2 regions of the Eubacterium ramulus genome follow, and region 1 is predicted to be linked to the other one. Evidence: riboswitches for the same ligand, from Rfam matches in the RefSeq annotation. Region 1 holds a riboswitch; the other holds the start of a gene.

What was found. Region 1 has a riboswitch for lysine ahead of dapA (4-hydroxy-tetrahydrodipicolinate synthase). Riboswitches for the same ligand answer to the same signal wherever they lie in the genome.
Region 2: it holds a riboswitch for lysine, as region 1 does, so the genes downstream of both, ACIRUQ_RS01415 (3-keto-5-aminohexanoate cleavage protein) here and dapA (4-hydroxy-tetrahydrodipicolinate synthase) in region 1, are expected to answer to the same signal.

Annotation. Positions count from the first base shown of each region.
Region 1 is NZ_CP173382.1:2,052,638-2,056,710, forward strand. It holds gene ACIRUQ_RS09715 (fructose-bisphosphatase class III) at 1-426, opposite strand, end outside; gene dapB (4-hydroxy-tetrahydrodipicolinate reductase) at 461-1,225, opposite strand; gene dapA (4-hydroxy-tetrahydrodipicolinate synthase) at 1,302-2,189, opposite strand; lysine riboswitch at 2,337-2,513, opposite strand; gene ACIRUQ_RS09730 (cob(I)yrinic acid a,c-diamide adenosyltransferase) at 2,623-3,114, opposite strand; gene ACIRUQ_RS09735 (single-stranded DNA-binding protein) at 3,256-3,888, opposite strand.
Region 2 is NZ_CP173382.1:285,710-289,782, reverse strand. It holds gene ablA (lysine 2,3-aminomutase) at 1-803, opposite strand, end outside; gene ACIRUQ_RS01420 (hypothetical protein) at 872-1,912, opposite strand; gene ACIRUQ_RS01415 (3-keto-5-aminohexanoate cleavage protein) at 2,139-2,957, opposite strand; lysine riboswitch at 3,042-3,218, opposite strand; gene ACIRUQ_RS01410 (hotdog fold domain-containing protein) at 3,281-3,661, opposite strand; lysine riboswitch at 3,873-4,047, opposite strand.

The DNA of each region.
Region 1 (4,073 bases):
ATCTTTTGGCAATGATTTCCGCACTTTGGAACGGGTATACTTGGATGATGCATTTTTACATACGCGGATCAGACGGAAGATTGTCACTTTATACCAGTCTTCCAGATTTTCCCGCTGTGTCAGTTTTCCCTCAATCTGTTTGATCTTCAATTCCGGATAATAGATCAATGTCGCCAGGGTACGTTTCTCCGGAATTCCAAGAGAACTTCCGAATTCGTCTTCAATCTTGCGCTGTACGGCTCCGGAACCGTTGCACATAACATGCCGAAACTGTTCATATTCCCCGTGAACGTCTGTAATAAAATGCTCTGTGGCTTTCGGCAGACTTAAGATTGCCTTCAGATTGACGATTTCTGTCGCTGCTGCTGCAATGTTTGGATATTGTGTTGCCAGTACCTTCAAATACTTGATATCTGCATTTTCCATGCCTGGTTATCCCCCTTATTAAATCGTTCGTGTTTTAGGATGCACTCTTGATCACATCTGCCATTCCGTAAAATCCGGCCGGTTTTCCTGCCAGATATTTTGCTGCCTCAATGGCTCCCTTGCCAAAGATGGCTTTGGAATATGCAGTATGTTTGAATGTGATCACTTCATCCGTTCCTGCAAAGATTACTTCATGTTCACCGACGATATTACCGCCGCGGACCGCCTGAATGCCGATCTCATATTTGTCACGTTTCTTACGTTCCTGAGAACGGTCATATTTGTAGGAATATGCCTCATCCAGTGCTTCATTCATGGAATCAGCCAGCGCAATGGCAGTTCCGCTCGGAGCATCCAGCTTCTGATTGTGATGTTTCTCCACGATCTCCATGTCAAATCCTGCCGGAGCCAGCACCTTTGCAGCCGTCTGAAGCAATTCCATCAAAGTATTCACACCCAGAGACATATTTGCTGATTTCAATACAGCGACTTTCTCGCTGGATGTTTTTAACAGAGCGTCCTGCTCACCGGAAAGACCTGTGGTACATACAACCACCGGAATCTGACGGGATACGCAATATGCCATAAGAGCATCAATACAGCTGACATGTGAAAAATCAATAATGGCATCAGCTGCCACATCGCAGTCTCCAATATTTGCAAATACCGGATAGCCGTAATGCTGCTCCGTGTTGATGTCAATGCCTGCCACGATCTCAATCTCAGGATCTTTTTCACACAGATCACTGATCACATGACCCATATGTCCGTTGCATCCATTCATAATTACTTTTGTCATAATTTATCTTCCTCCGTAATCTTTCTATTTAATAATACCCCCGCACATCATGCGGGGGCAAGACAATTTATTGTATTTATTTTAATAAACCGTATCTGATCATTTCCTGACGGAGCATCTCCTTGTGTGCATCTTCCATCTCACACAGTGGTGCTCTCAGCGGACCTGCTTCCCAGCCAAGCATGTTCATGGCTGTTTTTACCGGAATCGGGTTTACTTCACAGAATAATGCGTTGATCAGTGGAATTGCATCCAGCTGTAATTTTGCTGCTTTCTTATAATCTCCCTCCAGAAACTCCATCACGATATCATGGGTCTGGCGCGGTGCGATATTAGATAATACAGAAATTACACCCAGACCGCCCAGTGATAACAGCGGAACTACCTGATCATCATTTCCGGAATACAGTTCCAGTTTTCCGTCACACAGGTTCATGGTTTTTGCTGCGTGAGACAGATCTCCGGTGGCATCTTTCAGACCTACAATATTATCTACATTTTTTACCAGATGTGCGATGGTCTCCGGATTCAGTCCACAGCCTGTTCTGGACGGAACATTGTACATGATCACCGGCACTTTGATAGAATTTGCAACGCTGGTATAATGTGCAATAAGACCTTTCTGTGTTGCTTTGTTATAGTAAGGTGTTACGATCAGAACAGCATCTGCACCGTCTTTGTCAGCTTCCTGAGAAAGCTCGATGGCTGTCTGCGTACTGTTAGAACCGGTTCCTGCAATGACCGGAACACGGTGTTTTGTAAACTCAATGGCTGCTTTTACAACTTTTTTATGTTCTTCTTCGGATAAAGTTGCACTCTCACCGGTTGTACCGGCAATAATAATGGCATCTGTACCGTTATCAATCTGATAATTGATGTTTCTCTCCAGCAGTTCATAGTTAACTTCTAAATTCTCTTTCATCGGTGTAACAATTGCAACACCTGCTCCTTTGAAAATTGGCATTTCAAACTCCTCCTACCTATATACTTTCAACAAACGAAACGAATTACTGCTTTTTCTGAATAGATTGACAAAAAAATGAACCAGCTCACGCGCTGGTTCCTGAAACTGATTCATGTCTTAAATACACAAACGAATTAAACGTCCTATTTCAGTGATAGCGCACCATCGTTTCCGATGACAGTTACAATGTTCTTCACATTGCCCCCAAGCAATATACAGCCGTTCCCATATATTCTTTCGGCGTGTCTTCCTTTCCTCTGCCCTCATCTGTGAATCGGAACATACGGCAGATTACTCTTAATCCACGCAACCTCTATCTGTTAATGTTTTGTTGGTGCTCAATATAACACTTTGAAACAGAATTGTCAACCTTCGGTTTGTATTTTTATACAGACTTTTCACATATTTATTATAGTTCACAGAAGGATTTCTTCTATCCTTCCTTTTTGATGCAGATTTCATACACCTCATCTGCATGAGTAATGATACCGTCGCTGATGATCTGTCCGGTCATGATCAGATCCATATCATCGGATTTCAGTTCCATCAACTGAACAATCTCCTCTTCTGACACAATCTGCTCATTCAGGAGTCCCAGTACCTCATCCAGGATCAGAATATTGCACTCCCCTGTCTGCAGTACCTTTCTGGCATAATTGATGCCGTTTTTCATATTCATCTGCTCTTCTAACTGTCCTTCATCCGGCAGTTCATTGTAATATTTCTCTGATTTCTGAAAACGAAACAGACGGATCTCCGGTTCGAGACGTCCGAGAAAGCTGATCTCATCTTCATCTTTCCGTTTTAAAAACTGAATTACAATGACGGATTCTCCCTTGCTTGCCTCATGAATGGCATATCCTAATGCCGCCGATGTCTTTCCCCTGCCGGCACCATAATATACCTGTATTTTTCCTGTACTCATAGTCTCCTCCTTTGAAGTCACATATGCTTCTTTGCAGCCTGCATATTCTGTATCGGATGCTTTATTTCTACATTTGCAGCATCAGAACGATCCTCAAACCGGATTTAAGATAGCACATTTATCCAAAAAATGCAAATATTTCTATTCGTCTTCCAACAGATCCACCTTACTCACAGATACTTCGTATGCCACCCGGTGCTCCACTTCTTCCTCACTGATCCGTTTGACATATTCCCGGCTCTGCACCCTGCCAACGATCTGAATGTGGCATCCCACTGTGAACCCGGAGGCAAACCGTGCATTTCTGCCCCAGCAGATGCATGGTATGTAATCTGACTTTCCATAAGACCGGTTCACTGCCAGCAGCACATCGGCAATCTCCCTTCCCAGAGGCGTTTTTCGGTAAATCGGTTCTTTGCAGATATAGCCATCCAGAAAGATCTGGTTTGTTTTCTCATTTTCATCTATCTCATCCAAAAACTCCAGTTCTCTGACAAACACCGACAGCACAAGACGATTTTTCTTTTCTTCATGGCGGTTATAAGACCGGAACTGTCCGCTGACCCGGATGAACTGCCCGGTGTAATCCTGTTCAGTATCGATCAGGCGTTCTGAAACCATCAGCGGGATATAATCGGAGTAATTACTCAGACGGCTCACCGCCAGTTCCACCATGTAAAAACCTTCTCCAAATACTTCATGACTGAATTGAAACGCTGAAACAATCTCACCCATCATTGTCACCTGGTTGTTTTCAAACAATTTATCTGTCATAATTGTGCTCCCTTCTTCACATGTATCTTTCTACATGTACTTCCTTGTGTTTTTAATTTATTCTTTTTTTTCGCGTTTAGAACCTGAACTTCAGCAGAAACGCTCCCCTCTGTGGTCTGGGTTTTCTGCAGCAGCTTTTGTCTTCCGGCTCCCATAATGTATCATTCAGTGAATGAATATTATAG
Region 2 (4,073 bases), 1.6 Mb from region 1:
TCATTGATGCCTGCTAATAATACAGTCTGGTTTCCTAACGGGATACCTGCGTCAGCAAGTCTTGCACATGCAGCTGCAGACTCTTCTGTAATTTCGTTTGGATGATTGAAGTGTGTGTTTAACCAGATTGGATGATATTTTTTCAGCATGTTGCACAGTTCCGGAGTGATACGCTGTGGCATAACAACCGGTGTTCTGGAGCCGATACGGATAATCTCAACATGAGGAATCGCACGTAACTGGGAGATGATATACTCAAGTCTCTCATCACTGATCAGTAATGCGTCACCACCGGATAACAGTACATCACGTACTTCCGGATGATTACGGATATACTCTAAGCACTGCTCTACCTGATCAGTCGGTACGGAACCATCTTTCTGTCCTGCGAAACGTCTTCTTGTACAATGACGGCAGTACATGGAGCACTGATCTGTTACAAGGAACAGAACACGGTCCGGATAACGGTGTGTCAGTCCCGGTGCCGGAGAATCTGTATCCTCATGCAGCGGATCTTCCAGATCTGCAGCAGAACGATGAAGCTCTTTCTCTGTCGGGATTGCCTGTTTACGAACCGGATCTTCCGGATCAGTCGGATCGATCAGAGATAAGTAATACGGTGTAACAGCCATACGAAGTGTGCTTAAGCATTTTGCAACGCCTTCTTCTTCTTCAGCTGTCAGTGTCATGTATTTTTTCAGGTCTTCCACAGTCTCTACTCTGTTTTTTACCTGCCAGTGCCAATCATTCCATAATTCGTCTGGAACATCTTTGAATAATCCGAATTCTCTGCTTTTTCTCATGGTTTTATATCTCCTCTTGATATTTACAATATAGTTTTTGTTTCCCCAATTTTTTTATTTTCTTTAAATTATACATATTTCTGATCGAACAAGTTGCGGATTGCTTCGTTCTCTCTTAACTCCTGAAGTGTGATCTCTGCATGGCCTTTTGTATATCCATTACCGATGATCATATCAACGTCTTTTCCAACACCCTCTGCACCAAGAGCTGCTTTTGTAAAGCTTGTAGCCATGGAGAAGAAGTATACAATACCACCGTCATGAACCGGAAGGATTGCGGACATCTCGCAGTTATTTACGTTTACACAGCAGATAGATACATCATACTCTTTGCCGTCATTTGCTGCTAAAGCTTTCTCTAATACGTCTACCGGAAGTGCTGCACTTGCCTGGAATGCTTTGTGGCAAACACCGAGTTTTAATAACTCATCTACACCATCCTGGCTGTAATCCATAGCTACAACACGGCCTGTCGGTCCAACACGTTTCATAGCTTCGTAGCAAACCAGTGTACCGGATTTTCCAGCACCACCAAGAACCAGAACGCTCTGACCCGGTTTTACTAATTTAGCTGTCTGAGCAGGTGCTCCAGCTACGTCTAATGCTGCCAGTGCAAGCGGCTCGCTGATGTCATCCGGAAGTTTTGCATATAATGCGCTCTCGAATAATACAGCCTGGCCTTTAATATCAACACGATCGATTTCCGGATGGATCTCGATGATCTCATCAATTTTCAGTGGTGTCATGGATAAAGATACTAAGGAAGCAATTTTATCGCCAACTTTGATATCCAGATCTAAGTCTTCACCGATATAAGCAACTTTACCGATGAACATTCCGCCGGATCCTGTTACCGGATTCTGCATTTTACCACGCTCGTTAACGATTCCCAGAATCATCTCTTTGATTTTCTCTATATCACCACCACATGCCTCTTCGATCTGTGTGAAGGAAGCAGAGTCGATATTTAAAGAAATAACATCACAGATAATCTCGTTAGAGTATTTTTTTGTCATGTCGTTATCAATTTTCAGAGCTGCCTGTGTCAGAACGCCCTGCGGCTCAATTACACGATGAATTCCGTATTTGTCACCTACTAATTTTCCCATTGTTTTCTCCTCCTAAAAATCATTCTTTCCTTATTATAATGTTACATGAAAAACAATTTCCCCAAACTGTTTTTCAGTTTGAATCACGTTTTGTTTATCTGTAAAAGGATCCAGTTGCTTTGCAATCGTATGTCAGGGTTTTTAACATTTTCATAACCGAATCCCTTTTACATTCCTTCTAACATGAATTCCCGGATATATACCGGTCTTTTTCATTCCTCTCAGATTATTTCAAACCTAAGATTTCTCTTGCTTCTGCCGGAGTTGCTACCGGTCTGCCAAGCTCTTTTGCAAGTCTTACTACTTTCTCAACCATCTCTCCGTTGGAAGCTGCAAGTTTGCCTTTTTCAATATAAACATTATCTTCGAAGCCGACTCTTACATGTCCGCCCATCAGAATTCCCATTGTTACCATCGGATACTCAAATCTGCCGACACCGGATACAGTCCATGTGGAACCTGCCGGAATACTGTTTGCCATAAAAAGCAGATCTCTTGGTTCTCCGGAGATACCTCCGTTTACGCCCATTACAAAATCAAAATGCATTGGTGCTTTGATGTATCCTTTTTTATGAAGACGGATTGCCATGTCAACCATGCCTTTGTCGAATACTTCGATTTCAGGTTTGATTCCGTACTCGTTCATTGTATTTGCAAAATCAATGATCATATTTTCAGTATTTACGAAAATCTCATCACCGCCGAAGTTACATGTTCCGCAGTCAAGTGTTGCCATCTCCGGTCTTAAAGTTGTCGGAGCCAGACGTTCTTCGTTACTCATACCAACTGCGCCCCCAGTAGATGGCTGAATGATCACATCCGGACAAACTTCCTTAATTGCATTGATGCAAGCTTCGAAACGTTCCTTGCTCTGTGTCGGTGTTCCATCATCTTCTCTTACATGAAGATGAATAATGGAAGCTCCCGCATCGTAAGCGCTTTTTGCTTCTTTTGCAATTTCCTCTACTGTATATGGAACTGCCGGGTTATGCTCTTTTGTAACCTCAGCGCCACAGATACAAGCAGTGATAATTAATTTTTCCATAGCGTTTACCTCTCCTCTTCTTTTTCCCAATACATTATATAAAACATAAAGGGCGCTATTCACCGAAGTGCTTTTAACTGACTTCTGATGAATAGCGCCCCACGTTTTCACATGACAGTGCAAAAGCTGTCCGCCTTTGCCCCAAGTCCTTCTCCCATTACAGATCCGGTCTTTCGGCGATCCACCCCTTCACAGACAACCTTGGAAATAATGTTCCTTATCATTTGCTGCTACCCGGTAAACCGCGCCTCTATTTGATATTATGTAATTTTTGATATTATGCTGAAATACTGATTTTTTCTGATTAAAAGTTCTTCTGTAAATTACTTACGCTGTTTGTCTTTCGGAACAACACATGTTCCGCTTGCGCGGCATACAACGATCGGCTCTTCCAGAACGTCACATGCGGAATCATTGATGTCAGGTCTCGGAGCGATCACTTTACGTGCCTCGAATACCATTTTTCTAGATGTGTTTCCAACAGATACGATCTCACCGACAGCCTCGATATAATCGCCTGCAAATACAGGTGCCATGAACTCTACTTCATCGTAAGCTTTGAACAGTCCCTCATCTCCATCATTTAAGATAAGAAGTTCTGTAGCTACATCTCCGAATAAACCAAGCATTCTTGCTCCGTCTACCAGGTTTCCGCCGTAGTGTGCATCATGTGCGCTCATTCTCAGTCTGATTACTGATTTCATGTTTTCCATTTTTCTTCCTCCTATAATACCTTCTGATGTGTGTTTTATGTTTCTTGCGAAACCGTCAACCATTAATAAGTACCTGCTGCAAATGCAGCTAATACATATTGTATAGCGCTCCACGCATCATGGATATTTAGAAAAAAGAGTGGTTTTAGGTAAAAAAATACTATTAACAAATCAATTTCCGCTTTTAAATTAGGTGCTCCGATTTGCTAATAGTGCTCCATGATATCATGACAGTACAGAAACTGTACGTCTCTGTCCCAAGCAAAGACTCAATCACGAATCATTGCTTTCGGCAACTTACTCCTTCATCTACATCATTGGAAGTGATCTTCCTTGGCATCTGCGATTACCCAATAAGCTGCGCCTCTATTGTCTGCAATATGTTGTTGTTTGTTGATATATG